Regions from separate parts of the Bradyrhizobium sp. 186 genome, predicted to be linked through region 1. Evidence: riboswitches for the same ligand, from Rfam matches in the RefSeq annotation. Region 1 holds a riboswitch; the other holds the start of a gene.
The links. Region 1 has a riboswitch for cobalamin ahead of IVB18_RS19285 (TonB-dependent receptor). Riboswitches for the same ligand answer to the same signal wherever they lie in the genome.
Positions count from the first base shown of each region.

Region 2: it holds a riboswitch for cobalamin, as region 1 does, so the genes downstream of both, metE (5-methyltetrahydropteroyltriglutamate--homocysteine S-methyltransferase) here and IVB18_RS19285 (TonB-dependent receptor) in region 1, are expected to answer to the same signal.

Region 1 is NZ_CP082164.1:4,041,008-4,056,029, forward strand. Features, by position in the region: gene IVB18_RS19265 (energy-coupling factor ABC transporter permease) at 1-134, shown strand, start outside; gene cobF (precorrin-6A synthase (deacetylating)) at 180-929, shown strand; gene cobT (nicotinate-nucleotide--dimethylbenzimidazole phosphoribosyltransferase) at 945-1,997, shown strand; gene IVB18_RS19280 (histidine phosphatase family protein) at 2,004-2,576, opposite strand; cobalamin riboswitch at 2,652-2,854, shown strand; gene IVB18_RS19285 (TonB-dependent receptor) at 2,969-5,341, shown strand; gene IVB18_RS19290 (PepSY domain-containing protein) at 5,354-6,790, shown strand; gene IVB18_RS19295 (transporter substrate-binding domain-containing protein) at 7,054-8,214, shown strand; gene IVB18_RS19300 (ANTAR domain-containing protein) at 8,211-8,876, shown strand; gene IVB18_RS19305 (urea ABC transporter substrate-binding protein) at 8,888-10,129, shown strand; gene IVB18_RS19310 (branched-chain amino acid ABC transporter permease) at 10,223-11,095, shown strand; gene IVB18_RS19315 (branched-chain amino acid ABC transporter permease) at 11,111-12,175, shown strand; gene IVB18_RS19320 (ABC transporter ATP-binding protein) at 12,175-12,891, shown strand; gene IVB18_RS19325 (ABC transporter ATP-binding protein) at 12,893-13,612, shown strand; gene IVB18_RS19330 (acetamidase/formamidase family protein) at 13,643-14,632, shown strand; gene IVB18_RS19335 (nitrilase-related carbon-nitrogen hydrolase) at 14,647-15,022, shown strand, end outside.
Region 2 is NZ_CP082164.1:1,016,432-1,031,453, reverse strand. Features, by position in the region: gene nifD (nitrogenase molybdenum-iron protein alpha chain) at 1-441, opposite strand, end outside; partial or broken gene IVB18_RS04635 (ISNCY family transposase) at 1,899-2,247, opposite strand; gene IVB18_RS04630 (hypothetical protein) at 2,492-2,788, shown strand; gene IVB18_RS04625 (hypothetical protein) at 3,069-3,575, opposite strand; gene IVB18_RS04620 (cytochrome-c peroxidase) at 5,373-6,440, shown strand; gene IVB18_RS04615 (group II intron maturase-specific domain-containing protein) at 6,799-6,891, opposite strand; gene IVB18_RS04610 (reverse transcriptase domain-containing protein) at 6,953-7,258, opposite strand; gene IVB18_RS04605 (reverse transcriptase domain-containing protein) at 7,370-7,999, opposite strand; gene metE (5-methyltetrahydropteroyltriglutamate--homocysteine S-methyltransferase) at 9,192-11,507, opposite strand; cobalamin riboswitch at 11,607-11,807, opposite strand; gene IVB18_RS51550 (hypothetical protein) at 12,458-12,592, shown strand; gene IVB18_RS04595 (hypothetical protein) at 12,620-12,883, shown strand; gene IVB18_RS04590 (4Fe-4S binding protein) at 12,905-13,108, opposite strand; gene IVB18_RS04585 (EAL domain-containing response regulator) at 13,726-14,940, opposite strand.

The DNA of each region.
Region 1 (15,022 bases):
CCTTCGCAGCGTCCTATGCGCTCGTTATCGTGATCGAGCCGCTGGCTGATCTCGCGGTACTGGCGCTGGCGAAGTCGTTGCGTGGGGTTACCGCGCCCGGCCTCGTCACCCCGCGTTTGCACAACGCGGCCTAGAGACAAGCGAATGGGCGGCCGTTGCGGCCGCCCTTCGCAGGTAAGATGCTCACGCTCTCCCTGATAGGCATCGGTTGCGGCGATCCCGAGCAGCTCACGCGCGCCGCGATCCGTGCCATCAACGCTGCCGATCTCGTCCTGATCCCGCGCAAGGGGACTGCGAAATCCGATCTCGCCGATCTGCGACGGACGATCTGCGCGGACGTGCTCACCAGCGACAAGACAGGCATCGTCGAGTTCGATCTTCCGGTGCGCGACGCGGGCGAGGCAGATTACCGCAAGGGCGTGGACGATTGGCATGATGCAGTCGCCGCGACCTGGTCGCAAACGATCGCGAACCATCTCGGGCGCGAGGGCAAGGTCGCGCTGCTGATCTGGGGCGATCCCTCGCTCTACGACTCCTCGCTGCGCATTGCGCGTCGGCTCGATCCGTTGCCGAAGATCGAAGTCATCCCCGGCATCACATCGATCCAGGCGCTCTGTGCGGCACACGCGCTGCCGCTCAACGATATCGGCGAGCCGTTCCTGGTCACGACCGGGCGGCGCTTGCGCGAGGGCGGTTGGCCGCAAGGCACCGACACCGTGGTCGTGATGCTCGACGGCGAAACCGCATTCCAGTCGCTCGATCCGGCGGGGCTGCACATCTGGTGGGGCGCCTATCTCGGCATGCCTGATCAGATCGTCATGTCCGGCGCGCTTGCCGAGGTCGGCCCGCACATTGTCGCCGTGCGGCAGGAAGCGCGCGAGCGGCACGGCTGGATCATGGACAGCTACATTCTCAAGCGCAGGCCGTGAGGCAAGCGAGGCAGCATGCTCCCCGAATGGGTCTACCGGAAATGCCCAGATATCTCCGCGGTCCATCGCGAGGCGGCGATCGCGCGGCAGGCGCAACTGACGAAGCCGACCGGCGCGCTTGGCCGGCTCGAGCAACTCGCGATCGAGCTTGCGGGTCTGCAAGCAACCGAGCAACCCCGTGCCGCGCGGGTGCCGATCGTCATCTTCGCCGGCGATCACGGCATCGTCGCGCAGGGCGTGTCGGCCTATCCGCAGGAGGTAACGATTGCGATGATGGCGAATTTTGCCTCGGGCGGCGCCGCGATCTCGGTGCTGGCGCGCGAGCTTGGCTCGAGCCTGGAGGTCGTCGACGCGGGCACGCTGGCGCCATCGGAGGTCGCCGATATCGTCACGGACAAGCCGCGCAACGGCACGCGCGATTTCAGCGTTGAGGCAGCGCTTGCGCCCGCGGAGCTGGCAGTTGCCTTCGAAGCCGGCCAGCGCGCGGTCGCGCGCGCGGAGGCCGCCCAGCCCGATCTGCTGATCTTTGGCGAGATGGGCATCGGCAACACCACGACATCAGCGGCGATAGCCGCGGGCCTGCTCGGCCTGCGCGCCGAGGAGATCGCAGGCAGCGGCACCGGCATCGATGCGGTCGGCCGGGCGCACAAGGCGCGCGTGATCGATGCCGCGATCGCGCGTCATGGGGTTGCCGGTGCCTCGGCCGAAAAGATCCTGTGCGCCATCGGCGGCCTCGAAATCGCAGCCATCTGCGGCGCGATCATTGCGGCTGCGCAGCGCCGCATTCCCGTGTTGATCGACGGCTTCATCGTATCGGTCGCGGCGCTGGCGGCCGTGCGGCTGAATCCCTCGTGCCAGCCGTTCCTGCTGTCGTCGCATCAATCGGCGGAGCAGGGGCATCGGCTGGTGCTTCGTGCCCTGAACGTCCAACCGCTGATCAGCCTCGATCTCAGGCTCGGCGAGGGATCGGGCGCGGCGATCGCGCTGCCGCTGGTGCGGCTGGCCTGTAGCCTTCACAATGACATGGCGACGTTTGCGCAGGCCAATGTGCCGGATCGGCCAGTCTGATCAGGCTCAAGCCACGCGGTGATTGACGGAGACGACGCGCCAGCCGCTCGCGAGCCGATCGATCCGGGTGAGGGAGAGCGGATCAATCACGAAGCGCAAGGCGGCTTGCGGCTCGAGACCCAGCGCGATGCACAGCGCGGCGCGGATCGTGCCGGAATGGACCACGAGGGTGGACGAATCCGCCCCGATCCGCGACAGGCCCAGCCGGACGCGCGCGACCTGATCCTCGAAGCTCTCACCGCCCGGCGGCCGCGCGCGGGCCGGATCGCTCCAGAACTGCGCATAGGCATCGCCGCCCGTCGCGGCGAGTTCGTCGTGCCGCCGGCCGGTCCAGTCACCAAAATCCTGCTCGCTGAATTCACCCACGAGCACCGGATCGAGCCCCAGCGCGCGCGCCGTCTCGACCGTGCGCCGTGACGGGCTCGCATAGCTCACCGCGTCCCGCGGCAGGTGCTGCCGCACTGCCTCCAATTGCGCGCGATCGCCGAGATTGGCCGGAGCATCGGCCGCATGGATCGTTCCCGCGACGCCGTCGACGGTCGCATGCCGTATCAGCCAGAGGAAGGTCTCGCCTTCCATGCGAAAATCTCCAGGGAAAGTTGGTCGCTGTAGCAAAGACGCCGCAACAGGTACATTGACTCTGTCTTGATCGTAATCCTAGATGGTCAGGACGGTTTCCCCATCCGGGGATGAAAAGGGAATGCGGTGCGGGGACGTTGTCCCCAATGCCGCGGCTGCCCCCGCAACTGTAAGCGGCGAATCTTGCGTCACAAGCCACTGGGTATCTCGGTCCCGGGAAGGCGACGCAAGGTGATGACCCGCGAGCCAGGAGACCTGCCGTCAGCCGTGGTCACACGCGAAGATGTCGGTCGGGGAGTACAGACATTCGGCTTCATCGGAAGGCTGAAAGGCCCAGGGTGAGACCTCGTTCGCTGTGACGTGCCACTGACGTCATACCGAGGTCCTAAACCATGTCTTCCGTCCGTCTTGTGCGACCGCGCGCGTTTTTGCTCGCGTCCGCCGCTCTCACATCGTTTGCTGCCATCGATCTACCCGTAGCCTTGGCGCAGCAGGCCCGCGAACCGCTGCCGCCGATCGAGATCGCCCCGCAACAGTCCCGCAAGCCTGCCAGGCCCGCGGGACGCGAGGGGCAGGGCGCGCGCCGCACAGCAGCGCGCCGTTCCGCGCCCGCGCCGCTCCCGCCAAAGCCGGTCGTGCCGGCTGCGACGGTGCAGACGCCGCTCAATACCAATACGGTCGCCGAGAGCGCCTCGCGCCTCGGCCTGACGGTGCGCGAAATACCGGCGACCCTCGAGGTGATCTCGGCCGAAACCATGCGTGAGCAAGGCTATCGCACCGTGTCAGACGTCGCGCAGGGCGCGGTGGGCGTCACCTCGGGCGACAACCCGGCCGAGCCCTCGGCCTTTTCGATGCGCGGCTTCACCAACAGCCAGATCAACACGCTCTACAACGGCATCAAGATCGGCCCGCAGAACATGACCTCGCGGATCACAGATACGGCCAATCTGGAGGCCGTGGAATTCTTGAAAGGTCCGGCCTCGCTGATCTCGGGCGAGGGCGCCGCCGGCGGCGCGATCAACTTCGTCACCAAACAGCCGCACACCGGACCGATCCGGAACGAGGCGGACTTTTCCTATGACTCTCTAAATTCGTTCCGCGCGCATTACGGCTCCGGCGGCAGCACCAATGTTCAGGGGCTGGACTACCGCTTCGATATCAGCCGCTCCTTGCTCAACGGCTTTGCCGACGACACCAACACCAAGACGCTCGACGTGTCGGGCCAGCTCAACTACCGCATCTCGGACAACCTGAAGATCTGGGGTGCGATCGAGTATAGGGAGGACCGCGGAAAGGCCTATTGGGGCGCGCCTCTGGTGCCGATCGCCTTCAGCGGCTCGCATGCCACGACTGGAATCGTCTCGGGCAACTACATCTCGAACTTCAACAAAACGAATCTCGGACCGGTCACGATTGATGACCGCACTTTCAACACCAACTACAACGTCCTCGACAATCGCAACGTCGCCCAGGAGGTGTGGCTGCGCGGCGGCTTTGAGCTGAAATTGGCACCTGACTTGACGCTGAAGAGCCAGGCCTATGGCTATAGCGCGGAGCGCACGTGGTTCAACAATGAGGTCGAGGCGTTCAATGCCAGTTCGGGCCTCCCCAACTCGAACATGGTGGATCGCGAGCGCTTCTACGTCGCGCACAGCCAGCGCCTCGTCGGGAACATCACCGACCTGATTTGGGATGCGAATATCGCGGGCTTCGACAACCGCATGGTCACGACGCTTTCCTCAAGCTATCTCGATTTTGTCAGGCCGGGCGCGGCCAACTTCCCTGACGACTACGTCTCGTTGGTCGATCCCGCGCGCGGCTATTACGGCCTGCTCACGACGCAGCAGCAGACTGCGCGCATCGACAACGAGGCGCTGTCATTCGAGGACCGGTTAAAACTGACGCGCAGCTTTGCGCTGATCGGCGGCCTGCGCGTCGAGCATATCGGGCTCGACCGCAATTCGACCGACGTGAACGGGCTGGAGAAGGCTAATTTTCCGTTCTCGAAATCCTGGGCGCCGGTGACGGGCCGCATCGGCTACACCTGGGAGGCCGTTCCCGGCCTGACCTTCTTCAGCCAGTACGCCACGGGCGCCGATATCTCGGCCAACAACATCTTCCTGCTTGGGCCTACCCAGCCGCTCGACCTCACGACCTCGCGCACCTACGAGACGGGCGTCAAGCATCTGTTGTGGGACAACAGGGCGGAGTGGTCGTTCTCGGCCTACGACATCCAGCGCAAGAACGTCTATGCGGCCGCTGGCGGCATGCAGCTCAATATCGCCGGGCGGCAGGAATCCAAGGGCGTCGAGCTCGCCGCTTCGGTCCGCCCGATCGAGGCGTTGCGGCTGTGGGGCAATATCGCCTACGTCGATGCGCGCTATGCCGACTACAATTTCGTCGGCGGCTCGTTCTCCGGCAATACGCCGCCGAACGTGCCGCGCATCGTTGCCAACGCCAGCGCCTCCTACCGTTTCTTCACGCCCTGGCCGGTGGAGCTCGGAATCGTCAGCCGTCATGTCGGCGACCGCTACAACACGGACGCGAACACGGTGACGCTGAAGGCCTACACTGTGGCCGATGTCTATGCCTTCGTCGACATCCCCAGGACGGTGTTCAATGCGGTTGACCAGGCCCGCCTGACGTTCCGTGTGCGCAACATCACCGACAAGCGCTACGCGATCTGGGGCGATCCGTTCTATCCCGATCAGATCCTGCTGGGCGCGCCGCGCACCTATGAGATTTCGGCTGCGTTCAAATGGTAGGGCGTTGAGACCATGGGCGCGATCATCCTGTTGCACCGTTGGCTCGGGATCGCGTTCTGCCTGCTGTTCGCGATGTGGTTCGCGACGGGGATCGTGATGCACTTCGTTCCGTTTCCGTCGCTGACGGAAGCGGAACGCGTTGCCGGGCTTGCGCCGGTGGACCATGCTCAGGTCACTATCCCTGCTTCTGACGCGGTGGCCGCCAGCGGGGTTGCGGATGCCACGCGCGTTCGCCTGATCCAGCGGAGCGACGGACCGGTCTACATCGTCTCGGGACCATCGCATTTGCGCGCAATCCGCGCCTCGGGCAGAGGCGACGCATCGGTGACGTCTCCTGATATCGCGCTCGCCATCGCGCAGGAGCATGCCCGCAATCGCGGGTTCGATGCCGCGGGCGCCGTGATCGTCGCGCGCGCGGACTATGATCAATGGACCGTCCCGAACGGTTTTGATCGCCACCGGCCGCTGTTTCGCGTGGCCCTCGGCGATGCCGCCGGGACGGAGGTCTATGTCTCGTCGCTCACCGGCGAAGTTGTCCTTGATACGACGCGAAACGAGCGTGCATGGAACCTGGTCGGTAGTGTCCTGCACTGGATCTATCCGACGGTCCTGCGAAGCAACTGGGCGCTATGGGACAGCGTGGTCTGGACATTGTCGCTACTGGCGTCGATCGCAGCGCTGCTGGGAGCGTTGCTCGGGATCAGCCGGATCGGAATTCGAGGGCGTCAAATCTCGCCATACCGTGGCTGGCATGCGCTGCATCACCTCATCGGCCTCGTTGCGACGGTCTTCGTGTTGACCTGGATTTTCAGCGGGTGGCTCTCCATGGATCACGGCCGGCTGTTCTCGCGCGGGCAGTTGACCCCGGCTGAATCCGACATAATGAACGCTTGGCCGGACTGGCCGGTCGTTTCATCATTCGTTCGGCAGCCGATATCGTCCTCGGCCCGCGAAGTCGAATGGTTCGCCTTCAACGGCGATGTTTATCGTCGTGACCGGGTCGCCCTTGGCAGCCAGATTTTGGTCAGGGCAGGAGACGCTGGCCGCGATAGGCAGACGGGATTGCTGAGCGCACACGAGGTCCAGGATTTGACGACGCGCCTTGCGGCTGGCTGCGACGCACCGTCCGTGCTTGCGGTCAACGACGACTATCCCGCTCGGTCCATCGTTGCGGCAGCGCCCGCCTACCGTTCCCGATGCGGCGACCTCTGGTTCGACATCGACAGCGCCAACGGCAGCGTGCTGCAAAGGCTGGATGCGTCGCGGCGGGCCTATCGCTGGTTCTATAGCGCGCTGCACACGCTCGACTTTCCAATTCTCGTGACGCATCCGCTTTTGCGCGACGTTCTGATCGTGAGCCTTTGTGCCCTCGGGATGCTGTTCTCCGTCACGGGTATCGTCATCGGCTGGCGCCGCTTGCGGTCCTCCTTCATTGCCCGACGGGTTTGAAACCCGCGACAGTTCAGCTCTGAGCGCGGGCTGCACAGATTTGCTACACGGCGACACGAATTGCGGCAGTTCTCGCTTTAACAACGCGCTTGACATCGTATCCGATCTCAACGACCGTAATGTGCAAGCGTAGGGCAAGACGGCCCATCGACGCGATAAGTTCAACCATTTCCAACACCACGCGTTCGTCGCGTGTTCGGTTGGCGGCGAGGGCGCCCTCGGCTTCACAGCCGACGGGCGCTTTTTTGTTTTTGGATCGAGTGATGACGCGGAAACAGTATCGGATCGGCGTGATGTTCTCGACGACGGGCTCCTACAGCGTCGTCGCACGTTCGATCCTCAACGGTGCATTGCTCGCGTTAAGGGAAGTCAATGCGAGCCACGACGACATTGCGCTTGAGCCGGTGGTGGTCAACCCGTCCGGCGACCTCGCGCGCTATCGTTCGCTCAGCCTCGAGCTCCTCGGTTCCGGCATCCGGCACGTGGTCGGCTGCTACACTTCGTCGAGCCGCAAGGAGGTGATCCCGTGCTTCGAGAAGTTCGACGGACTGTTGTGGTATCCGTCTCACTACGAGGGCTTCGAGAGCTCCGATAACGTCATCTACACCGGCGCCGCGCCCAACCAGCACGTGCTGCCGCTGGTGGACTATCTGGCCTCCCGCGTCGGCTCGCGCGCCTTCTGCGTCGGCTCGAACTACATCTGGGCCTGGGAGAACAACCGCATCTTCCGCGAGGCGCTGACCGCGCGGGGCGGCACCGTGCTCGCCGAGCGCTATCTCTCGGTCGGCGATACCGAGGTCGACCAGGTCATCACGGCGATCATCGATCAGCGTCCCGACTTCGTCTTCAACAATTTGATCGGCACCAGCGCCTATGCCTTTTTTCGGGCGTTCCGGGCCGCTTGCCGGGCGCGCGGCATCGATCAGGCTGCGGAGATTCCGGTCGCTAGCTGCACGCTGTCGGAACCGGAATTGCCGGAGATCGGCCCGGACGCGGTCGACGGACATCTGTCCTCGAGTGTCTATTTCTCCTCCCTGAATTCGCCAGAAAACGGTGCCTTCATTCGCGCCTACACGACATCCTTTCCGGACGGACCGGTCTCGTCGGCAGATGCTGAATCCTCTTACATCGCCGTCAAATTGCTCGCGGCAGCATTGTCGCAGGCCGGCACCGACGATGCCCGCACGGTGCGCGCCGCCGTGGCCGATCAGCGGCTACGCGCTCCGCAAGGCGAGGTCCGCATCGACCGGCAGACCTTTCACGCCTGGCTTACGCCGCGCATCGGCCGCTCGGCTGCCAACGGGCAGTTCGAGGTGCTGCTGGAATCCCGCGAGCCGATCGCGCCCGATCCCTATCTCGTCCAGTCGTCGCCGCGCTTTGCCAGCGCAATGCGCTCTCCGCTGTTGAAAGTGGTGCAATCATGAGCTCCCGACTGTTACAGAACTTCAAGGGCGGCCGCGCGATCGTCGTCACCCGGCGAGGGGGATGGGAGAGCGCGCTCGAAACGACGCTCGCCAAGCTCGGCGTCTCGACGGAATATCCTGAGATCATCGACGGCCACGCGCAGATCGACGTCGCGGGCCTTCAGGCCGACCGTGACATCCTGTTCGTCGACGGCGATCTCGAAGGCGCGGTTGCGATCGAGGTCAACCCGGCCTCGCGCCTGCCGCCGGTGCCGGTGATCGGCCTGGTCGGTGTCGAGGCGCCGAGCCGGCTCAAGGCGCTCGTCAATCTCGGCGCGACCTCGTTCCTGCGCAAGCCGGTGCATGGCGGCGCGGTCTACACGTCTCTGTTCATGGGCATCAACCAGTTCCTGCTGCGCGCTGAAATGTACGAGCGCTTGCAGGGCCTCGAGGAGCGTCGCCGCGGGCGCCGCGCGGTGATTCGGGCCGTCATCCTGCTAATGCAGCAGGATGGCCTCGACGAGGAGGGGGCCTATTGCCAGCTCCGCCGCGACAGCATGCGCGCGCGGCAGAATATGGAACTCTATTGCGAGGAGTTTCTGAGCAAGCGGGCGAAGCCGCCCGACACGTCCGGCCGCACAACCGGCATCACGCTGCAAGGCGGCAACAAGCAGGCCATCTAGGAGAACCAAATATGCCCAAGTCTGTATTGCGGGGGCTGCGCGCCGCAGCCCTCACGGGGACGCTTGTCTTCGGATCACACCTGGCGCTCGCAGCGGAAAACCCGATCAAGCTCGGCGTACTGGAGGATCAGTCGGGCGATTTCGCCGCCGCCACCATCGGCAAGGTCCACGCCATCCAGCTCGCCGCCGACGAGATCAACAAGGCCGGCGGCATCATGGGCCGGCCGCTGGAGCTCGTGCCCTACGACACGCAGTCCGACAACACCCGCTACCAGGAGTTCATGCGCCGCGTGCTCCAGCGCGACAAGGTCGATGTCGTGTTCGCGGGTTTCTCTTCGGCTTCGCGCGAGGCGTATCGTCCGATCGTCGACCAGTTCAACGGTTTCGCCTTCTACAACAACCAGTATGAAGGCGGCGTCTGCGACGGCCACATGATCGTCACCGGCGCGGTGCCCGAGCAGCAGTTCTCCACGCTCATTCCCTACATGATGGAGAAGTACGGCAAGAACGTCTACACGCTCGCAGCCGACTACAATTTCGGCCAGATCTCGGCGGAATGGGTGCGCAAGATCGTCAAGGAGAACGGCGGCAAGATGGCCGGCGAGGAGTTCATCCCGCTCGGCGTGTCGCAGTTCTCGCAGAGCATCCAGAACATCCAGAAAGCCAAGCCGGACTTCGTGGTCACGCTGCTGGTCGGCACCGCGCAGGCTTCCTATTACGAGCAGGCCGCGTCCGCCAACGTCAACCTGCCGATGGCGTCCTCGGTCAACGTCGGTCAGGGCTACGAGCACAAGCGCTTCAAGCCGCCGAGCCTGAAGGACATGTACGTCACCACCAACTACATCGAGGAAATCGACTCGCCCAAGAGCAAGGAGTTCTACGCCAAGTTCAAGGCGAAATTCCCGAGCGAGCCCTATGTGAACCAGGAGGCGGAAAACTCCTACCTCGCCGTCTATCTCTACAAGCAGATGGTGGAGCGGGCGAAGTCGACCAAGCGCGAGGACATCCGCAAGGTGATCGCGATGGGTGACGTTTGCATGGACGCACCGGAGGGCAAGGTCTGCATCGACCCGAAGAGCCAGCACATGTCGCACACAATCTATCTGGCGAAGGTCGGGGCCGATCACGCGATCTCCTTTCCGAAGACCTGGGAAGACATCAAGCCCTATTGGCTCGGTGACGCCGGCTGCGACCTGACGAAGAAAGATCCGATGGCCCAGTACACGCCGTCGAATCCGCCGCCGAAACCCTGACGGCGGTTGGTCGCCCCGGCAAGTCCGGCACGCCGGGGCGATCACGGACATCCGCGGCGGCAACGTCGCTTCTCTCACCAGTCTGGTAGGTCTATGGACATCGCGACCCTTGCATTCTCGGCGCTCTATCAATTCGGCGACGCCTTCGCGTTCCTGGTGCTGTCGGCCTGCGGGCTCGCGGTGATCTTCGGCATGATGGGTGTGATCAATCTCGCCCATGGCGAGTTCATCATGTGCGGCGCCTATGTGACGGCTGCGACCGTGCATGCCGGTCTGCCATTGCCGCTGGGGATTCTGGCTGGAACTATCGTATCCGCGCTCGTCGGCGTGCTGGTCGAACTCGCGGTGATCCGTCATCTCTACGACCGGCCTCTCGACACCATCGTCGCGACCTGGGGGCTCAGCCTGATCGCGACGCAGGGCACGCTGATCATGGTCGGTTCCACCATGGCGGGCGTCGGCACGCCGTTCGGGAGTTTTCAGGTCGGTGACTACTCCTATTCGATTTATCGCATCGTGCTGTTCTGCGCCGCGCTCGGCGTCCTGGCGGGTCTCTATGCCCTGTTCAACTGGACGCGATTCGGCGTGTTGGCGCGCGCCACCATTCAGGTGCCGCATATGGCGGCGGCCCTCGGCGTCGACACGCGGCTGATCTACAGCCTCACCTTCGCCTGCGGGGCAGGGCTCGCCGGCCTTGCCGGCGGCCTGTACGCGCCGACCATGACGCTGGTGCCGACCATGGGCGCCACCTTCATCATGGAAGCGTTCGTCACGGTCGTGATAGGTGGCGCCGACGTCTTCCTCGGCACGGCGCCGGCTGGCGGCGTGCTTGCAGTGGTGAAATCGGTGATGACGTCGTGGCAGGGGCAGTTGTTCGGCCAGATCGGCCTGTTGGTCGCCGTCATCATCGTCGTCCGGGTTCTGCCGAAAGGCATCTCCGGCTTCGTGCTGCGTGAGCGCACCTGACGGAGTGATGGCGTCGTGAGCGGTTTCCTGTCCTTGTTCCGCCGTCTCGAAGGCCCGCAGACCGTCGGTCGCGGCCGGGCCTTCTGGGGTCTATTCGCCATTGTGCTGGTGGCCGCGCTGGCCTATCCGCTGTTCAGCGACGGCTACACCGTCGGCAACACCGTCTACTTCTTCGTCTGGGTATTCATCGCGCTCAGCCTGTGCCTGATCTGGGGTTATGGCGGCTCGCTCTCCTTCGGCCAGACCGCGTTCTTCGGAATCGCCGGCTACAGCTACGGCATCCTGACCATCAATTTCGGCGCGGCCTATGGCTTCACGCTGATCGCGATGGTGGTCGCTGTCGCTATTGCCGCGCTGTTCGCCGTCCTGCTCGGTTACTTCATGTTCTTCGGCCGTATCGCCGGCGTCTTCCTCGGCATCGTCACGCTCGCCGTGACCCTGATGCTGGAGCGCTTCATGGCCCAGACCGCGGGACCGGAGTGGCACATCGGCAGCGCGCGGCTGAACGGCTTCAACGGCATGAGCGCGATGCCGCCCTTGACCATCCCGTGGCCGGGCGAGCCGATCGTGCTGTTCGCCGACATCGGTCTCTATTACCTCGTGCTCGGCCTCCTCGTCTTCGTCTATCTCGGGCTGCGCATTCTGATGAACTCGTCGTTCGGCAACGTCATCGTCGCGATCCGCGAGAACCCGGAGCGGGCGGAGATGCTGGGGTACGACGTGCGCAAGTACCAGCTCATCACCTTCGTCATTGGCGCCGCGCTCGCAGGGGTATCCGGTGTGCTCTACACGGTGTGGGGACAATACATCACGCCCTCGAGCATGGGCATGACGGCGGCGGCGTTGCCCCTGATCTGGGTCGCAGTCGGCGGCCGCAGCGATCTGACATCGACCGTGATCGGCACGCTGGTGGTGCTTGCCGCGTTCCAGGCGCTGACCATCTATGGCAGCCAGTATGCGCTCGTCTTCATGGGCGTGCTGCTGGTGCTCACCGTCCTGATCGCCCCGAATGGCCTCGTGCTCGGCGTGATGAACTGGCTCGGACGGCTCGCCATCCGCCTCACGCAGAGGGCAGGCTGATGTCGCTGCTCGAGCTTCGCAATCTGAACAAGCATTTTGGCGGCCTCCACGTCACCAACGCCGTGGACCTCACGCTTGAAGCCGGCGAAATCCACTGTCTGATCGGCCCGAACGGCGCCGGCAAGAGCACGTTGTTCCGCCTGATCCTTGGCGAGCATTATCCCGGCAGCGGCGACATTCTCTTTGCAGGGGAGAACATCACGGCGCTGAAGTCCTTTGCGCGTATTCACCGCGGCCTCTCCGTCAAGTTCCAGGTGCCCGGCGTCTTTAAGGGCCTGTCGGTTCGCCAGAATCTCGAGATCGCATTGCAGAGCCGCCATCGCGGCGCGGACCTCGAAGCGGAGATCGGCCGGCTGCTCGTCTTCCTCGGACTGGAGAGCGAGCAGGCCCAGACCGCCGGCAATCTCAGCCATGGCCAGAAGCAATGGCTCGAGATCGGCATGGCGATCAGCCTGAAGCCGCGCCTTCTGTTGCTCGACGAGCCGACTGCCGGCATGTCGCTGGAGGAAACGCACATGACCGGCGCGATGGTGCAGCGGCTCAATGCCGACGGCATGACGGTGCTGGCGATCGAGCACGACATGGCATTCGTGCGCCAGGTCGCCCAGCGCGTCACAGTCTTGCATCTCGGCCAGGTCTTTGCGCAGGGCACGATTGACCAGATCGTCGCCGACGAACGCGTGGCGGCGATCTATCTGGGGCAGGCCCATGCTTGATATGCCACGTAAGGAAGTGATCCTCTCCACGCTGGGCCTGCGCGCCGGCTATGGCGGCAAGCCGGTGCTCCAGGGCCTCGAGATCGAGGTACGCGAAGGCGAGATCGTCGCCGTCATCGGACGCAACGGCGTCGGCAAGTCCACCCTGATGAAGAGTCTGATCGGGCTCGTGCCGGCGATGAGCGGCTCGATCGTCTATCGCGGCGAGGCGGTGGATTCGCTGCCTGCGCACAAGCGGGCGCGCCTCGGCATGGGGTATGTGCCGCAGGGGCGCGACGTGTTTCCGCGCCTGACCGTCGGCGAGAATGTTGCAGTCGGCGCCGCGATCAAGGGTGGTGGGATTCCCGAGGCAGGCCGGCGCAAGATCGTCGAGGCGTTCCCGATCCTCGCCGAGCGCTGGAATCAGCGAGCCGGCACCATGTCCGGCGGCCAGCAGCAACAGCTCGCGATCGGACGGGTCCTGATCGCCGATCCCAACCTGATTCTGCTCGACGAGCCGTCGGAGGGCATCCAGCCCAACATCGTCCAGGACATCGCGCGCAATATGGTCGAGCTCAATCGCAGGACCGGCGTGACCATCATCCTGGTTGAGCAGAATCTCGACATGATCCGCGCCATGGCGCAGCGCTGCTACGTCATGGACAAGGGTCGCATCGTCGCAAGCCTCGATCGCTCGGCGCTCGACGACGAAGCGGAGATGCGCCGACACCTCGCAGTTTGAAAGCGGCGCCCACAACCAAGGAGAACAGCAATGGCCTGGCAAAACGATTCCATTATGGCACGCAAGGGCGTTGCCAAGGGCGAGCGCGGTACCCAGTACACCATCACGGAAAGCGAGCAGGGCAAGTACCACTATGTCTACGGCCCCTATGTGAATCCGGTGCTGACGGTTGATCCCGGCGCCGTCGTCGCTGCCGAAACCCATGACGCTTTCGAGGGTGCCATCAAGAACGAGAGCGACAGTCCATCGAAGATTCTCAATTTTCCGTTCCTCAATCCGCAGAACGGGCCGATCCACGTCAACGGCGCCGAGAAGGGCGATGTGCTCGCCGTCTATATCGAGAGCATCGTGCCGCGCGGGCCGCAGCCGTGCGGTACGACCGTGGTCATGCCGGACTTCGGCGGGCTGGTCAGCACGGGACAGACCGCGCTGCTCAACCCGGCGCTGCCGGAGCGGGTGAAGAAGCTCGTGATCGATGCGAAGACCGGGACCAAGTGGAACGACAAGATCACGCTGCCTTATGAGCCGTTCATCGGCACCATCGGCACCTCGCCGGAGATCGAGGCGATTTCCTCATTGGTTCCGGACTACTACGGAGGCAACATGGATTTGCCGGACGTCGGCGTCGGTGCTGTCATCTATCTGCCGGTCAACACCAAGGGCGCGCTGCTCTATCTCGGCGACTGCCATGCCGCGCAGGGTGACGGCGAGCTCTGCGGCGTCGCCATCGAGCATCCGACCTTGACCACGGTGCAGATCGACCTGATCAAGAACTGGACCATTGCCTGGCCGCGGCTCGAGACCAAGGACTTCATCATGACCATCGGCTCGGCCCGGCCGATGGAGGATGCGGCCCGCATCGCCTATCGCGAGCTCTGCCGCTGGATGGCAGCGGATTATGGTTTCGAGGAGATCGACGCCTATATGCTTCTGACCCAGGCCGGACGCGTCCGCCTCGGCAACATGGTCGATCCCAAATACACGCTGGGCGCCTCCATCAAGAAGTCCTATCTGGTTTGAGGACCGGTCAGGTCATGTCAGGGATCCACAAGGTCGCCGCCGTCCAGTTCGAGCCGACCATGTTCGAGAAGGAACGCAACGTCGCGCGCCTGCTCGAACTCTGCGAGCAGGCCGCGGCCGCCGGTGCGAGGCTCATCGTCACGCCGGAAATGGGGACGACCGGCTATTGCTGGTACGACCGTGCCGAGGTCGCGCCCTTCGTCGAGAAGATCCCGGGGCCGACCACCGACCGCTTTGCGGCGCTGGCCCGCAAGCATGATTGCTACATCGTTGTCGGCATGCCCGAGGTCGACGAGGATGGCATCTACTTCAACGCGGCCGTCCTGATAGGGCCCGACGGCATCGTCGGTCGTCACCGCAAGACGCATCCTTATATCTCCGAGCCAAAAT
Region 2 (15,022 bases), 3.0 Mb from region 1:
AAATAGCTCCTGGAGCTCGTCGATGAGTTTGGTGACCTTTTTATCGCCGCCGAAGACGATATCCTTTTCCTGGAAATCGGAAGTGAACTGCAGTGTCACGAACGTGTCGATGCCGGTCGTGCCGACGTAGTAGTTGCGCCGCGATCCCCATGAGTACTGACCACAGCCGACCGGACCGTGGCTAATGTGGATCATGTCCTTTATCGGCCCCCAGACCACGCCCTTGGAGCCCGCGTAGGCGCAGCCACGGATGGTCATCACGCCCGGAATGGACTTGATATTCGACTTGACGCCACAATCCGACTTCCCCGCCTCGTGAACACTCAGATGCTTGGCGCGCCTTTTGGCGGTCTTCTCTGGGTAGACCTTCAACACCTCATCGATTAGCTGCTTGTTGCGCGCCTTGATCTCTGCGACGCTTTCGGTAGTTGCTCGGCTCATACAAAATTCCTTTCCATTGTCGTCTCAAATCAAGAAGCGGCGCTTTTCCGGTGGACCGACGGATTTCCGATCCGGCGTTCAGGTGTAAAATGTGCAACCTCCCTGACCGGTCCTACCGGTCGCAACTTCGCGGGCTTCTGGATCATGCCGCAGCGGTCGATCAGGATGTTGTAGCTCATCTCGGCTGAGCGTTTGCGAGCGCCCTGTGTGACGTTGATTTGTCGACGGGATCGCTGACCAAGACGCGTCTCGGTGATATCATGCCCGCCCTCCAGCGATTGGTCATATCCGCTTCTTTACTCGCTCGCGTGCCATCGGTGGGCCTGTCTCTCTGCATGTCGATGAAGGGCTAACAGCCGCCTCTTGCGCAGGAGTCTGCAACGAGTGTGCCAGCGCTGGTTGAATACAAAAACCCACGTCTGTAGAGCTAGATAGCTGGCAGGATGCGGATTGTTATAAACCTGACCCTGTCTGGCACCGACAGGCGTACCCGCTAACGCCCTGTCTGAAACAAAACAATCACTTGCGCTCTCCGCCAGCGACATGGCTAGAGTCTTCCCGCGCGCCGACGTCACTCCGGTGCGCAGCTTTGCTTGGCGCACCAATCCAGCGATCGGAAACACCATCGGTTCGAGATGGATTTCAGCGCACGTACATGCGCCCAAGGTGTTTGCGATCGATCCTGAGCAAGCGGTGATTGAGCGCTGCACCACCTCTTCCGGATGACTAAGAGAACTCGGTTGTCAGCAGAACGCTTTGTTTCACTTTGCGCGCGATCTTTCGCTTCGCTCGTCATTCCTTGATCTCGTGGAGACGCGCTCTAACGTGGCGACACCCGCCCCCCTGGAGAGCATGTGGGGCTGATCGATTCCCAACCCGCAATAGCCTAAAAGGTGCAAGCTCGTGGCCCTTCGTCGTTCGAGGTAAAGGGGTTGGCGTTCTACAATGGCCCCGTCCTTCTCATTCGGCAGTCTGGCTGCAGCTCGCTTCAGCATCTCGGTTAGACACGCCACGACTCAATTCCGCGCTTCGATCGGGCGCGCGTCGACTTTTTTCTATCGCCGCTTGCGGGAGCGTGACACGGTGAGCCGAAGCCGGCACGCGGCACCGAGTGCTCCATCAGCCGCGCTTCCACCTCCGGAGGGGAAGGTTGCGCAGCGACAGCGAGGCCGGTCTGCTCATGAGCGCGAGGCCCTCCTCCCATTAAAGATGGACACCGCTAGAGCGGCTCGACCAGCGCGGACTGCCCTCAATTTCGCGTTGAGCGTTCATCGTCCGTCGATGAAGCTTCGCATATTTCTCCGTTCGGCAAATAATGCTCGTTGAATAGCTCACTCTAGTCTACTTCCCGGCGCAAAATTGATGCTTTCCAACCTTTTGGCCAACGGCATGGGCCCAAGCAAACCCCGCCGTGGTGGACGGCGGAGGTCTGAAGCGAGCAATGATGTGTGCGAGGTCTACGGAGCGGCTCGGCTGCTCATCGTCCGGCCGATATTGACGAGGTTGTCAGAGATCACGCCGAGCGCGACCCAGCGCTGCATTCCGGCGTCATCCTTCTATCGGCATCGATTGAGACCGTTTCGCCGCTTAACCACGCTGATGCGTCCTTCACATCGCACGCCATTTCTGGCCATCGCGGAACCAGCGCTTCTTCTGTTCGCGCTTGCGCTCAGGGCTTTTGCTCGATCGATTGGGAATGCATACCCGTTTGACCCCCATTGCTCTCGCAGCGGCCTCGTCCCTGGCAGAGTGGAACCCGGCGTCAGTCGCCACCAGCCGCGGCATGCGCCTCAGCTGGACCTGGTGGGTTGCGATCGTGCCGAGCCGACCACGACTGCGGCTCTTCGGGCACCGCTTCGCCAGTGCTTCGTGCACCGCCGCCACGATCTGCTCGTCCGCCAGCACCTGATCGGCGTGCTGCATCCACTCTTCGCGAAGATCACTCACTTCCTCGGCGATCAGCCCATTGCCAAAGCTGAGTTGCGCCCGCCGCATCTCAATCATCTCGCCGCCCCGCGCGCCTTCGATGCGGCTCTGGACGTAGCAGCTCATGATTGAGTTCGCAGATGCCCTCGACCGCCTGCTTCAGCTTCTGATAATTGTCGAGCCAGCGACGAACCTCGGCGCCCCGTTCGCGACGTACGCTGAACTGCTGCGTGCGGCCGCCGGCGTATGTCACGGCGAGCACGAACACCTGATGCCCTTCGCCGCGCGCGCATTTAGGACAGCCCTTGCTATGTCGGACGGTGCGCTCCAGCAACGAACCGCGCAGCAACTCGCCGGTGGCAGGCAGCTTGCCGACGAGTTTGTCGCGCGCTCTAACGGTTCGCTCACGAATGATTCATAAGAATGAATCAATGGCAGCCTAACAAGTCAAGCGCCGATTCGTTCGACCTTGCAGTTTTCCGCCGATCGGCCGACTCTGAACTCAGACTGCGTCCACCTAATTTGCGCCGGGAAGTAGTCTAGCGCCTTCAAGTGCCTTCGGAGTTTGGGCTCAACCTTTGTTGCGGTGTGCTCGTCTTTGAGGACGGCACACAAGCCGGAGCGGTATTCATCGCGTGGAGGTAAGAGTCGACAGTGGCTCGTCCGCCCGAGCGCTTGCGGAAATCAGCGTGAGACACGAGTCACTTCCAAAAAAGAGATTCTGGCCAATCTGTGAACTCCAATTCGAAGCTACGTAGGCCAGTGAGTTTGGTGGTGAATTTAAGGGTCTTCCCTGAAAGGGCTGCCAATGAGCCAGATGCGAACTTGAATACTGTCGTGCCGGAAGTTGCGACCGCAATGCCTTGCTCGCCTTCCATGCTAGAGAAGCCGGTCGCCTCGGAGAGTTGCCCAATGGCAAGTCCCTCCAGCGCGCGGCGAAATTCCAGGGACGCTAAGTATGTTCCTTTATCAGCAGCCCATTCGCTCACCGACACTGCTGTAATCCCCGCGTCACTCAAGAGACCATCGGCGATCCGGCAGCCATATTGAACCGTGAGAATGATCCGCTCATTCCGAACTCCGACCGGCTCTCTATCGGCGGCAGTGATTGTGCACGCGTACCGCATTGTGTCCGCAGCCGCGCCCGTGCTTAGCCCGAGCAACTCGAGAGCGGAACATAACACAAAAGCGAGAACGGGTCTTCTCATTCGGCTACACCTAGTCTGGAGTATCGTTCGCCTGCTCTGTACAATCTGACGCTACGGCCGATTCAAGCTTCTTCGATCGCTCTGTCGGATGAAAGCTACTCATGGTGACCGCGGTGTCGCAGAAACGAGGCAATCGGTATCCCCCAGCGGTGGCCCTGGATGGGCGGCCCGAACGGTTTCATTATCGGCGCTCACGGTGCGCAGCGGGCCAGTACATCGGTGAAGCAAGGCAGAGGACCGACGCATTTCAGCTCGGCGGCGGCCATCATGGGCGCGACGGCCCGCGGCGACGGAGCGCTACGTTCCTGACGCAGGCGCATGCGTTCTATGAGCGGACGCCATTTTCCGCGCCAATGACCCGCGGCAAAGGTCCCGAATTTTGCTTCACAGTGTCAATGTAAAAGGAAACGTGGTCGCTAGGAGCCGTTCAAAGGCAGATTTCCGCTCAAACAGGCGCTCTTCGAGAATCTTACGCTCGAGATCACTTAGCTCGCTTTGAAGCCTTCTGCGACAGCGCCAAATGTCATTCCGCACGTATCTGATCTCATTCAAGCGATCGTCAATCGAAGCCATCACAGACACCATATCTAACTTGAACCACCCATGGACAACTGGTCCGCCGGTGAGATCTCACGACCTGGCCATCTGCGGACATGATGTAACGATCTCCTCCCAGCATGTCGTCTTGTATCGGAGTCTTTCAACGCAAGAGCATGAAGTGACAGTTACTTCTGCAGAAGTTCAGCGATTTTTGCCTTCAGCGCGCAGGATTTCAAAAGCTGCCACTAGCCCGTGAGTGGGTCGAAATGATTATCTTACTCCAACCAACACGCGGCCCGATCAGGTGTCAGACCGCCCACTTAAGCTGGTTTCGAATGGGAGTATCTGAGTAATCGGACGGTCGTACCGTCAAACTCTGGGTAACAGATTTGAGATCGGCAATTGCCGTGCCAGCGAACCCAGGTGGGATTCAAGACAAACCATTGTTCAGGCTTGGGGGCTCGTCTGTTACAATCGAGCGGGATTTCGGCGGCGGCGCGCGAAGAGCCGGCCCGGATATGAGGTCGGAGAGCCTTCAGTCGGCAGGGCGAGGCGAAATCGTGAGCGATGCGCACCGCCGACGCCTCGGCTCAGTGTCTCGCCATATGCCTGCGTAGATCTTATTACCGCCGTCCCACGCGCGGTCGGCAAGCTGTCAACTGGATCTCATCACAAAAGTTTCTGTGCGATGATGTCTAGCCGGGACTGGCGCTTGTCGCATCTGTGACACTGCATGTATTCATCAAACCAAGACATCCGACGTTGTTCGGTAGCCGGGACTCGTTCCGTAACTAAATCAGCAGCTTGCATGTCAGATGCAACTGGCATGGGGGTTGCTATTGTCCAGCCGCACCGTGAGCGCTGAGCGCGACCAGCGGTGTAAGACGGATACGATCAACTTCGCTGGAGCCGTATTGGCCACCCAATCGCTTAATGGAGAACCGATGCGGCCACCGGACAGATTATCCTTTTTCGGCACGCTTGTTGTTGTCAGATCGGCCAACATGCCGAAGGTTGAGGCGCTAGTCTGATCTACCAACAGGAAGGTCGTGATCTAAGCTCAAAGCGAACTCGCGAATCAAATAACGGCTTAAAGCATCGTGGGCGAACGCCGGCAGCGAGCACCTCGAAATCGAACATTTGATGCAGCCTCGCTTCAGAGGATCCGGTGCTGCGCCGGGCCCGTTGAGGGAACGGGGTGTGGCATCGCTTTCGACTGTTTCCTTGATTAACAATCAGAACTGATGAGGCGGGTGTATGAACAAATCGATCCGGGAGCTTCGGCTTGTGGCTGAAGCATCTGTTTTGGCGATTGGGCTGCTGATGTCGTCAGGAGCTAGCGCGGACGATGATCTGATGAGAACCGCCAGGCAGATCTTCCGTCCGATCCCCTCAGTCATTCCTGCGGTAAAGGACAATCCAGTCACGCACGAAAAGGTCGAGCTTGGCAAGATTCTGTTCTTCGATCCGCGGCTATCGGCAAGCGAGATCATTAGCTGCAATACGTGCCACAATCTCGGCAGCGGCGGAGTCGATGCCGGTCCGACCTCAGTCGGTCACGGCTGGAAGGTCGGCCTACGTCGGGCCCCAACCGTCTACAACGCGGTGTTCAATGCGGCGCAATTCTGGGACGGACGCGCCGCGGACCTCAAGGCGCAAGCAACTGGCCCTGTGCAGGCGAGTGCCGAAATGAATGCGACTCCGGATCATGTGCTCGACACCTTGAACTCAATGGCCAGCTATGTCGCCTTGTTCAAAAACGCTTTCCCGAACGAAGCGAGACCGGTCAGCTTCGAAAACTTTGCGAAGGCAATCGAGGCTTTTGAAGCGACTCTCATTACACCTGCGGCCCCCTTCGATCAGTATTTGGAGGGCAATACACATGCTCTCGATGATCAGCAGAAGTCAGGGTTGGCGCTGTTTATGGAGAAGGGATGCTCCTCTTGCCACAATGGAATCAATGTCGGTGGACAGGCCTACTTCCAGTTCGGCGTGATGAAGAAGCCGGACGCAACCCTGCTTCCGGAAGCCGATAAGGGCCGATTCGCGGTCACCAAGGCGGTCGGCGACGAATATGTCTTCCGCGCGGCGCCGTTGCGGAACGTCGCGTTGCGAGCCCCTTACTTCCATTCGGGGCAGGTTTGGAGCCTGAAGCAAGCTGTTGCCCTGATGAGCGAAATCCAGCTCGGCGCCAAGCTTAGCGATGGGGAAGAAAACGACATTGTCGCGTTTCTGAATTCGCTAACCGGGCGGCTACCTAAGATCGAGTATCCGATACTACCCACCCGTACGAACACGACGCCAAAGCCTTCAATAGACCGATAGGATTAACAGCACCAGCGTCATGCCTTGCCGAATAGTAACAAATGCGACGCAAGAACCCGGCATCCCGCAATGACGTGAAAATGAATGATCCCGTGCTGTCACTCATTACTAGGCAATCGGGTAGGAGGAAGCCTCACGGCTTCCCCCTCCCACACCACCGTACGTACGGGTCCGTATACGGCGGTTCGGCAGGCACGTTGAGGTGGCGGTGCAATTCGATGAGGGACAGTAGCCCGAGTTGCACGAAGAAGGCGGCGCGATAGGCATCGTTCATGTGGCTGGCCCCGGCATTCCACCAGGGACCGCCGCCGTTGTAGGCCGACCGCCATGCCCGCTCCGGATCGAGCCCGCGTTGCATCTAGCGTTTGCGGCGTGTCCGCGGTCGCTTCCACTGGCGCCAGAGGATATTGCGCAGTTTGCGCCGCATCCAGCCGTCAAGCTCCTCGAACACCCCTTTGGCCTCCGCCAGCCGGAAGTATTGCAGCCAGCCGCGCAGGATGGGGGTTTGGGGGTCACCGCCAGGGTTGGTCTTGGCGCAGCCTCGTCCTCAGCTTGCTCCGCAACCGCTTCACGCTATTGACCGCCACCCGCAGGCGCGGTTGTTTGTGCGCGGTCATGGTGTAGCCGAGGAAGGTCCGCACCCAGGAACGGTCAACAGCGCTCTTCGCGGCGTTGACCTTGAGCCGTAGCCGCTCCGTCAGGAATTGCGTGACCGACGCCATCACCCGCTCGCCAGCCCGCCGCGTCCGAACATAGATGTTGCAGTCGTCGGCGTAGCGGCAGAAGGCATGGCCCCGTCGCTCGAGTTCCTCGTCCAGATCGTCGAGCAGGATGTTCGATAGAGGTGAGAGGACCGCGTTGCGGCGTGCCTTCGCTCCGCGCCGTCGTAATCCCGCCCGTCATCAATCCAGCTTGCAGGTAGCGGCGGATCAAATCGCAACACCCGTTTGTCCGCAGCCCGGCGCGCCGCCCGTGCCATCAGCACGTCTTGGTTCACCCGATCGAAGAACCTTCTCCAGATCGAGGTCGACGACAAAGCGTCGGCGCTCAGCCACATGCGCCCGCGCGGCAAGCACCGCATCGTGCGCGCTGCGCCCTGGACGGAAGCCGTACGAGGCCTTGGAGAAGCCTGGATCGAACAGCGGCATTAACACCTGATGCATCGCCTGCTGGATCAGCCGATCCACCACCGTCGGGATGCCCAGTTGGCGCATCCCTCCACCGGGCTTCGGGATTTCCACCCCGCGCACCGGCTGCGGCCGATAACGGCCTTCCAGCAGTTCTTCTCTGATGCGCGACCAGTGCTCCTTCAGATGCGGTTGCAACTGCTCCACGGTCATCCGATCAATGCCCGCGGCGCCCTTGTTCGCCAACACCCGATGGTAGGCCGCTATCATGTTCGCTCGGCTGACGATCTCCTCCGTCAGCCGCGTCTCCACCTCCGGAGGGGAAGGTTGCGGTCTTGCTGTGGCGATTGATGCAACCCATTCCCTGCTCTGGCGGCTTCCGGCCGCTACCCTCGGGATGAGCACGACGCATCTCAGCGTCATCGTCTGCATCTGCTATCACCATCGACAGACCGGCCTCCTCCGGTACTCGACGTTCGGCCCTTCGCCAGCTTGGTGCTGCCGGCTACTACGGCCTCTGCTGACTTCTGCCGCCCCTTCCCGACGCCTTGCAACGCCGGTAGCACACCCGTTGCCGGGGGCAGGGCGGCAGACCTCCCAGGGTTAGTCGCGTGACCTTCGTGCCATCTACCTGTCGCATCTACGGCCGCACCCTCCGGGTGATATCGGGCTTCGGGAATTTTGGCTCCCTCGCCCGGATGCGGACGCCTCCTATGCGCTGGCTGTTCGTCAGGCCGGCACTTTGCTTACAGCTTCCTTCAGACCCCGCCTCGCGACGACGCCCTTGCTGTTCAGCTAACGGTTCCCATCACCAGGGTCCGTAGAGGACTCTCACCTCCAAGTCATCGACCGGACACCACTCCGGTCAAATCGCGCCAGTCACCGCGCTCCGCGCCATGCCTGGCGCACCAAAAAAAAGCCCGGCCTCTTCCGGAGGCCGGGCGAAAGTCACGCAGGAACGACGCTGCTTTACGCATCGCACCAGCTTTCGTCGGTAGGGAGGACTTACCGGCGATCGATTTTCGGCGAGGGCATTCGCCGTCAAACAACGAGAAGCGGATATCACTCCGCGCGAAATCTGGAGCCGCTTACCTTCCGCTCCTGTCGGAAACTTCACGATTTGCCCACCACTCGCCCGCTGTCCGACTGGCAAGGCAGTGCCTTGATCGAGCTGGGATCCCGCGCAAGCGGTTTGGCTGCCGTGCCCTGAAACACAAGCGGCAGTTTGCCGTCGCGTAGCAGCATTTGGCACCCCCAAACAACAACGCTCGATTATCTTCCCGAAGATCGTGCCAAGGCGCCAATTTCGTATGACGTTCCGTAAGGGCGGTAAAATAGATTGTTGTGATGGGACGCATCCACGCGGTGGATAAATGAAAAAGTAGGGCTGTGCTTCGCGTCGAGCGTTAATGACTTCGCAATATGTGACCTGATCGGGCGTCGCCGGCATGCTGTCGGCCGTCGGGTCGAGAATCGAGCTTGTCGCCGGCTGCATGCGACCGCCTCCGCCGACGCCGGCCGGCATTCCCAGGCGCTGGGAACTTTGGGAGCTCGCAAGGACATCGTAAGCCCCCAAAGCGCGTGCATCTTATTCACAAACGCATTGGCGAAACGCTCCGCACCATCATGGCTCAGCCCGCAACTCGCGTGCGGCGGCCACCATATTGACGAGCGCGGGACGCACCTCCTCCCACCTTCGAGTTTTTAGTCCGCAGTCGGGATTGATCCAGAGCTGCCGATCGGAAACTCGCTGCCGCGCCAGCACAATCAGCTGCTTGATTTCCGCCGCTGCGGGAATGCGCGGTGAATGAATGTCATAGACGCCAGGCCCGATCTCATTAGGATATTTGTAGCTCTTGAAGGCCTCGAGCAATTCCATCTTAGAACGCGACGTCTCAATTGATATGACGTCGGCATCCATTGCTGCGATCGCATCGATGATTTCGTTGAACTCGGAATAACACATGTGAGTATGGATCTGAGTTCCGTCGGCGACAGCGGAGGAGCAAACGCGGAAGCTGTCCACTGCCCAATCGAGATAGTTCTTCCACTGCGATTTGCGTAGCGGCAATCCCTCCCGCAACGCAGCCTCGTCGATTTGGATCATGGTCGCTCCAGCCGCCTCAAGGTCGATGACCTCATCTCGGATCGCGAGAGCGATCTGTCGGCATGTCTCGCTCCGCGAGATGTCGTCACGGACAAACGACCAGTTCAGGATCGTCACCGGTCCGGTCAGCATAGCCTTGACGGGTTTTTTGGTCAGAGACTGCGCATAGCGCCACCATTCAACGGTCATGGGCTTCGGCCGGGAGACATCTCCGAACAGGATAGGCGGACGAACGTACCGCGAGCCATAAGACTGAACCCAGCCGTGCTTGGTGAAAGCGAAGCCCAACAGCTGCTCGGCAAAGTATTGAACCATGTCGTTGCGCTCGAACTCACCGTGTACGAGCACGTCCAGGCCGATATCTTCCTGCCACTGCACGGTACGGGCTGTCTCCGCTTTCAGAAGCTGCTCGTACTGCGTGTCATTCAGCGCTCCCCGCGCATGAGCCGCACGCGCATTCCGGACGTCGGCCGTTTGCGGGAAGGATCCGATGGTTGTCGTTGGAAACATCGGCAATGCGAACGCGACGCGCTGGACGTCGGCACGCTGGGTGAACGCGCTGCGACGGCGACGCATGCTATCGTCAATCGCGGCCATTCGTCCGGCGACATTCGCATTGTGGATCTCGGGCGATGTTTCGCGGATCACGGCTGCGTCCTCCGAAACCGCAAGTTCATCGGCCACCTCGGCAGCATGGCCGGCCAGCGCTTTGCCCAATATCGAAAGTTCCTTGATCTTCTGAACTGAGAACGCCAGCCACGTCTTCAGATTGGGATCGAGATCGGTCTCTAGCTCAATGTCGATCGGAACATGAAGCAGCGAGCAGGAAGGAGCAATCTGAACACGGTCCCTGCCCAGCTTTTTGACCATAGGGGCAAGTTGGTCGAGCAGCGCCGCAAGATTGGAGCGCCACACGTTGCGACCATCAACGACGCCTAGCGAGACCACGAGATCTCTGCGGGCTGTGGCGACAATTGCGTCCAACTGGTCGGGTGCCCGAACCAGATCGACATGAAGCCCGGCAACGGGCAAGGCCAAGGCTGTTTCAAGATTGTCGCCGATAGCGCCGAAATAAGTGGCCAGCATGATTTTAAGGGCCGGCACAACCTTTGCGAAATGAGCATAGGCCCGGCGGACAGCCGCCCGCGATGCTTCGTCGACGTCCATCACTAGGCATGGCTCGTCGAGCTGAACCCATTCAGCACCGCGCGAGGCTAGTTCGCGGAGAACATCGACATAGACTGGGAGGAGCCTATCAAGCAGCGACAGCGGATTGAATGCGGGATTTGCGCTTTTGCCGAGCTTCAGGAAAGTGACTGGGCCAACTAGGACGGGGCGCGTTTGGTAGCCGAGGCTTTTTGCCTCCTCATATTCCTCGATCGGCTTTCGAGAGGAATACTTAAAGATCTGATCCTGGTGAAATTCCGGCACCATGTAGTGGTAGTTGGTATCGAACCACTTCGTCATTTCCTGTGCGGCTACGCCAGGCCCATGCTGAGCGTGATCACCGTCCTGAGCGCCACGCGCCATGGTGAAGTAGGTCTTGAGCGACACAGGACCTTCGGTCCAGCTGTAGACGTCGGGAATGGCTCCCACCATTACGCTGGTATCGAGCACATGGTCGTAGAGCGAGAAGTCATTCGAAGGAATGACGGTCGCACCGCAGGATTTCTGCCGTGCCCAATTAGCGGCACGAAGTCCACTCCCCGCCTCGAGGAGCTCGGCTTCGCTGGAGTTTCCCGCCCAGTAGCTCTCGAGCGCGAATTTGAGTTCGCGTCGTGGGCCGATGCGTGACGTCCCCAGTGTGGCAACGGGAAGCGAAAGAATAGACATAGCTCAGACCCCATAATTGGGGCAAAGGCCATGGCGGACGCATGCAGCGAATATCGCGTGAGCGACAGCTGCTTGGCGCACACCGGGACACCCCGCCCGTGGACGATATATTGTCGAGGCAGGTCTCCTGGCTCGCGGGTCGTCGCTGCTGTCCGGCCTTCCCGAAGCCGCATGGCTTCAGTGACTTCGTTGGACAGCGGCTCGCCGCTTACAGTTGCGGGGGCAGCGCCGGCATTGCACCGGCTTCCCTCTTAGCTCCGGATCAAACGAAATCCGGAGACCACGACGGCTGGCATTATGCGCACGAGGATCGATCCGTCAACCTACTGAGTGTCGCTGCGATATTGCCCAAGCGATTGCGAACTGTACTAGGTAGGCTACAACGGTCTTACTCCGGGCCTCGTGAAAACGCGTGGATCTGTGGAGGCTCCGCTTGTGAATGCGTCCGCTCAACACCCTGTTCTCGTAATCGGATGGGCTAACGCGAGCAGAACGAACGCGCTGGGCGCTTTCGACATCTGCATGATCGCGACAAAGCCTGATCTTTTCCGTCAGCAGCTTCTCGAACTCGCCTGTGAGGAAGTTGCGATCATCCTCGCCGGCATCCGTTTGATCACAGCGCGATGAGGCTGCTTAGGAATTGCCAAGGCCGGATTGCTCCAGGATCGAACGGATGATCAGGTCGGACTGCCTGTGTTCGGCCTGCCCCACGACGAGCCGCGAGCTCGATCGCCTCCGTGGCGTTGGTCAAGATGATCTCCTCGGTGCGCCAGGCACTCACGTGCTGAGCGACTTTGGCGCGCGCCTCGTTGTCTCCGTCGCCGCTTGGCGAATAGTGCAGCCTGGACGTTGGCCTGCGCGACATCGCAGGAACAGTTCCGGACCTCAGGATGCACGCTGACTTGCGAAACTGGAGTAAGCGGCGAGAGCGCGCACGGCGGGATCGTGCTATGACTCTACGCTCCATGCACTCGTGCACGGTGACCACGGGCAAGCGGATGCCGAGCTTCTCGTACGTCTTCAGGATCTCCGGACCGATCTCGTCGCGCGAGGAGACCGTCTCTTCGGCTTCGGCCGTGACGTAGCTTTTAGATATCCTGCAAGTCGATCTTGTGATATTCGACGCCCGTCCACTTCGCCTTGGCTCGTCAGCCAGCGACGATAAGCCTCGACGCGGCGACTGGAGCATCGAGGCGGCCTTGTCCTTATTCGAGACAAATTTGACGGTGTCCTCTGACAGAGCCCTTCGAGGGCTTCTCGGAGTCGATCAGCGCCTTAAGGTCATAACGATGTTGATCGACCTCGATGCGCCCCATGCGGTCGGCGGCCTCCTCAAGCTCGACATCTACTACTTCGTTCGCGAAATCGAGCGGTGAAGCCGTCTGGACGCGGGCTGCTTATGCTGTCTTAGACGGGACACAGGTGTCAGGCACCGGACAGACGACCGCGCATTGCGGCGTGTCGGAATGGCCCTCGCACTCCGTACACTTTTTGGCATCGATAACGTAAATGTCACGCTTGAGGCTGATCGCCGCGTTGGGACACTCGAACTCACATGCCCCACAAACGGTGCATTGCGAAGCGACGATCTTGTAAGCCATGCCTTCCGACTCCTTAGGCGAGCGATGCCATTGGCGATCCCTTTCAAATGCCGTGCCAAACACAGACGCGCTCAATGATGGGCAATTTGCCCAATTGTGCTGTCCCGGGTCTGAGACCATGTTGCATCTGCGACAGCAACGGGCCACTTCAATTTCAAGCTATGCGAGCCCTCGGGCCCTACTCCGAGAGCCAGTCGCGACTCGACCGCTGCGAGCTTCCGTTGGTTTGTCTGGCATGGCAGCGCGGGGCCAAGCGACGCTCGACGATTCCGAAACCGGCGGCGCGACTAAAAGCCGCGAGCCGACGCACGTCTACGCCGGATCTCGGCAAACCTCCGGTCACACGCCCTGACTGGAGGTTTTGTGCAAGCCTCGCTCACGGCTGCAACGTTAACTCCGCGGATTGACTCGCTGGAGGCTTGCCAAAACGGGTTTGTGCTACAATAACCTTCGGCGTCGCTTCGGAGGGAAATGAATCCGCCGGGAGGAGCGATACTGGCTTTGCAAAGTGACCGATTTAATTGCAGTCAGCCGCATGCCTGGTGCCGAGTAGGTATGGCGGCGCGGGCGAGCGCTGGTACGCTTTGCCTGGCTGTGCTCAGCCACTCCTCATGCAACTATTTTGGACGAAGTGGAACAGGGCTGAAAGATGACTGTGCAAATTGCTTCAGCGGCATGGCCTTTCCGAACAGATGGCCCTGCGCAAGGTCGAAGCCGAGTTCGGTCACAGCGATCAGGTCGGCGTGGCTCTCCACACCTGCGGCGACGGTGCGCACACTGTACTCTTTGGCTAGATCGACGATATGGCGGCACACCGTTCGCTTCAGGGGCCCATTTCCGCAACCGGCGACGTACTGCCGGTCCACTTTTAATTTCATGAACGGGAATCTTTCGACCCCCATCAGCTGCGGCCAATTGGCGCCGACATTGTCGATTGCAAGGCCAATGTTGTGAAAGCGAACCTCACGCGCGACCTCGATCAGGAGATCTAGGTTCTGGATCGCTTCCTCGCTCTCGATTTCAATCGTCAAGCCGCCGAAAGCGGGGTGCGACGGCATGCGCTGACAGAGATCGCGTACCGCCTGCGGGTCAATCAGGAATGCTGCCGGGAGATTGATGGAGAGATCGATCGAAGTTTGCTGCTCCAGAAGATACTGCCAATCCTTGATCGCGCGGTCGATCACGAACTGCGACAACTCCCTAAAATGCGGATCGTGAGCCTCCGGGATGAAATAGGCTGGTGGAACAACGCCCCAGGTCGGGTGCCGCATTCGCACAAGCGCCTCGGCGCCGCGGCGGCTGAGGGTACACGCGTCAAAGTTCGGCTCATACCAGAGCTCAAGCCAGCCAGCGTGTAAGGCTTCTCCGACATGGACTGCGGGACGGGGCGCCGGCTCTCTGGGCAAGAGCATGGCGACCCGATCGCGCAGCGTCTCGGCTGCAAACGGCGTCCTCAGCGGCGGCAGCATATCAAGTCCATATTCGCCCCCGACCTGCTGCACTGCCGTCATGACGATCGACTCGCGGGCGCCGAACGCCAGCACTCTGCCTGCAAATTCTTCGCGTACGAGTATCTCGAGCAATCGTCCAGGCTCGATGCGATCCGAGCCAATGCCGAGCAGGATCAGATCAGGGAAGTCCGTGCAGAGTACGTGCGGCAGCTCGTCAGCAGTCCCGCATTCGCTGATAACAAACCCCATATCCTCCAGCACATCCCGTAGAAAGGCGCGCAGATGCCGCTTGCCGACGGCCACGCACGCTCGCGGCCGCACCTTACGCTGGCCGAAGATTACAGGTTTCCCTCCGACCAGTTCGGCCTGCCCATGCTCCATCGCAACCACTCCCGTTCCGTGACGGTCCCTTAAACGAGGAGCGAAGGTCCAAACAAGCAGTGCTTGCCATTATCTTTCGATT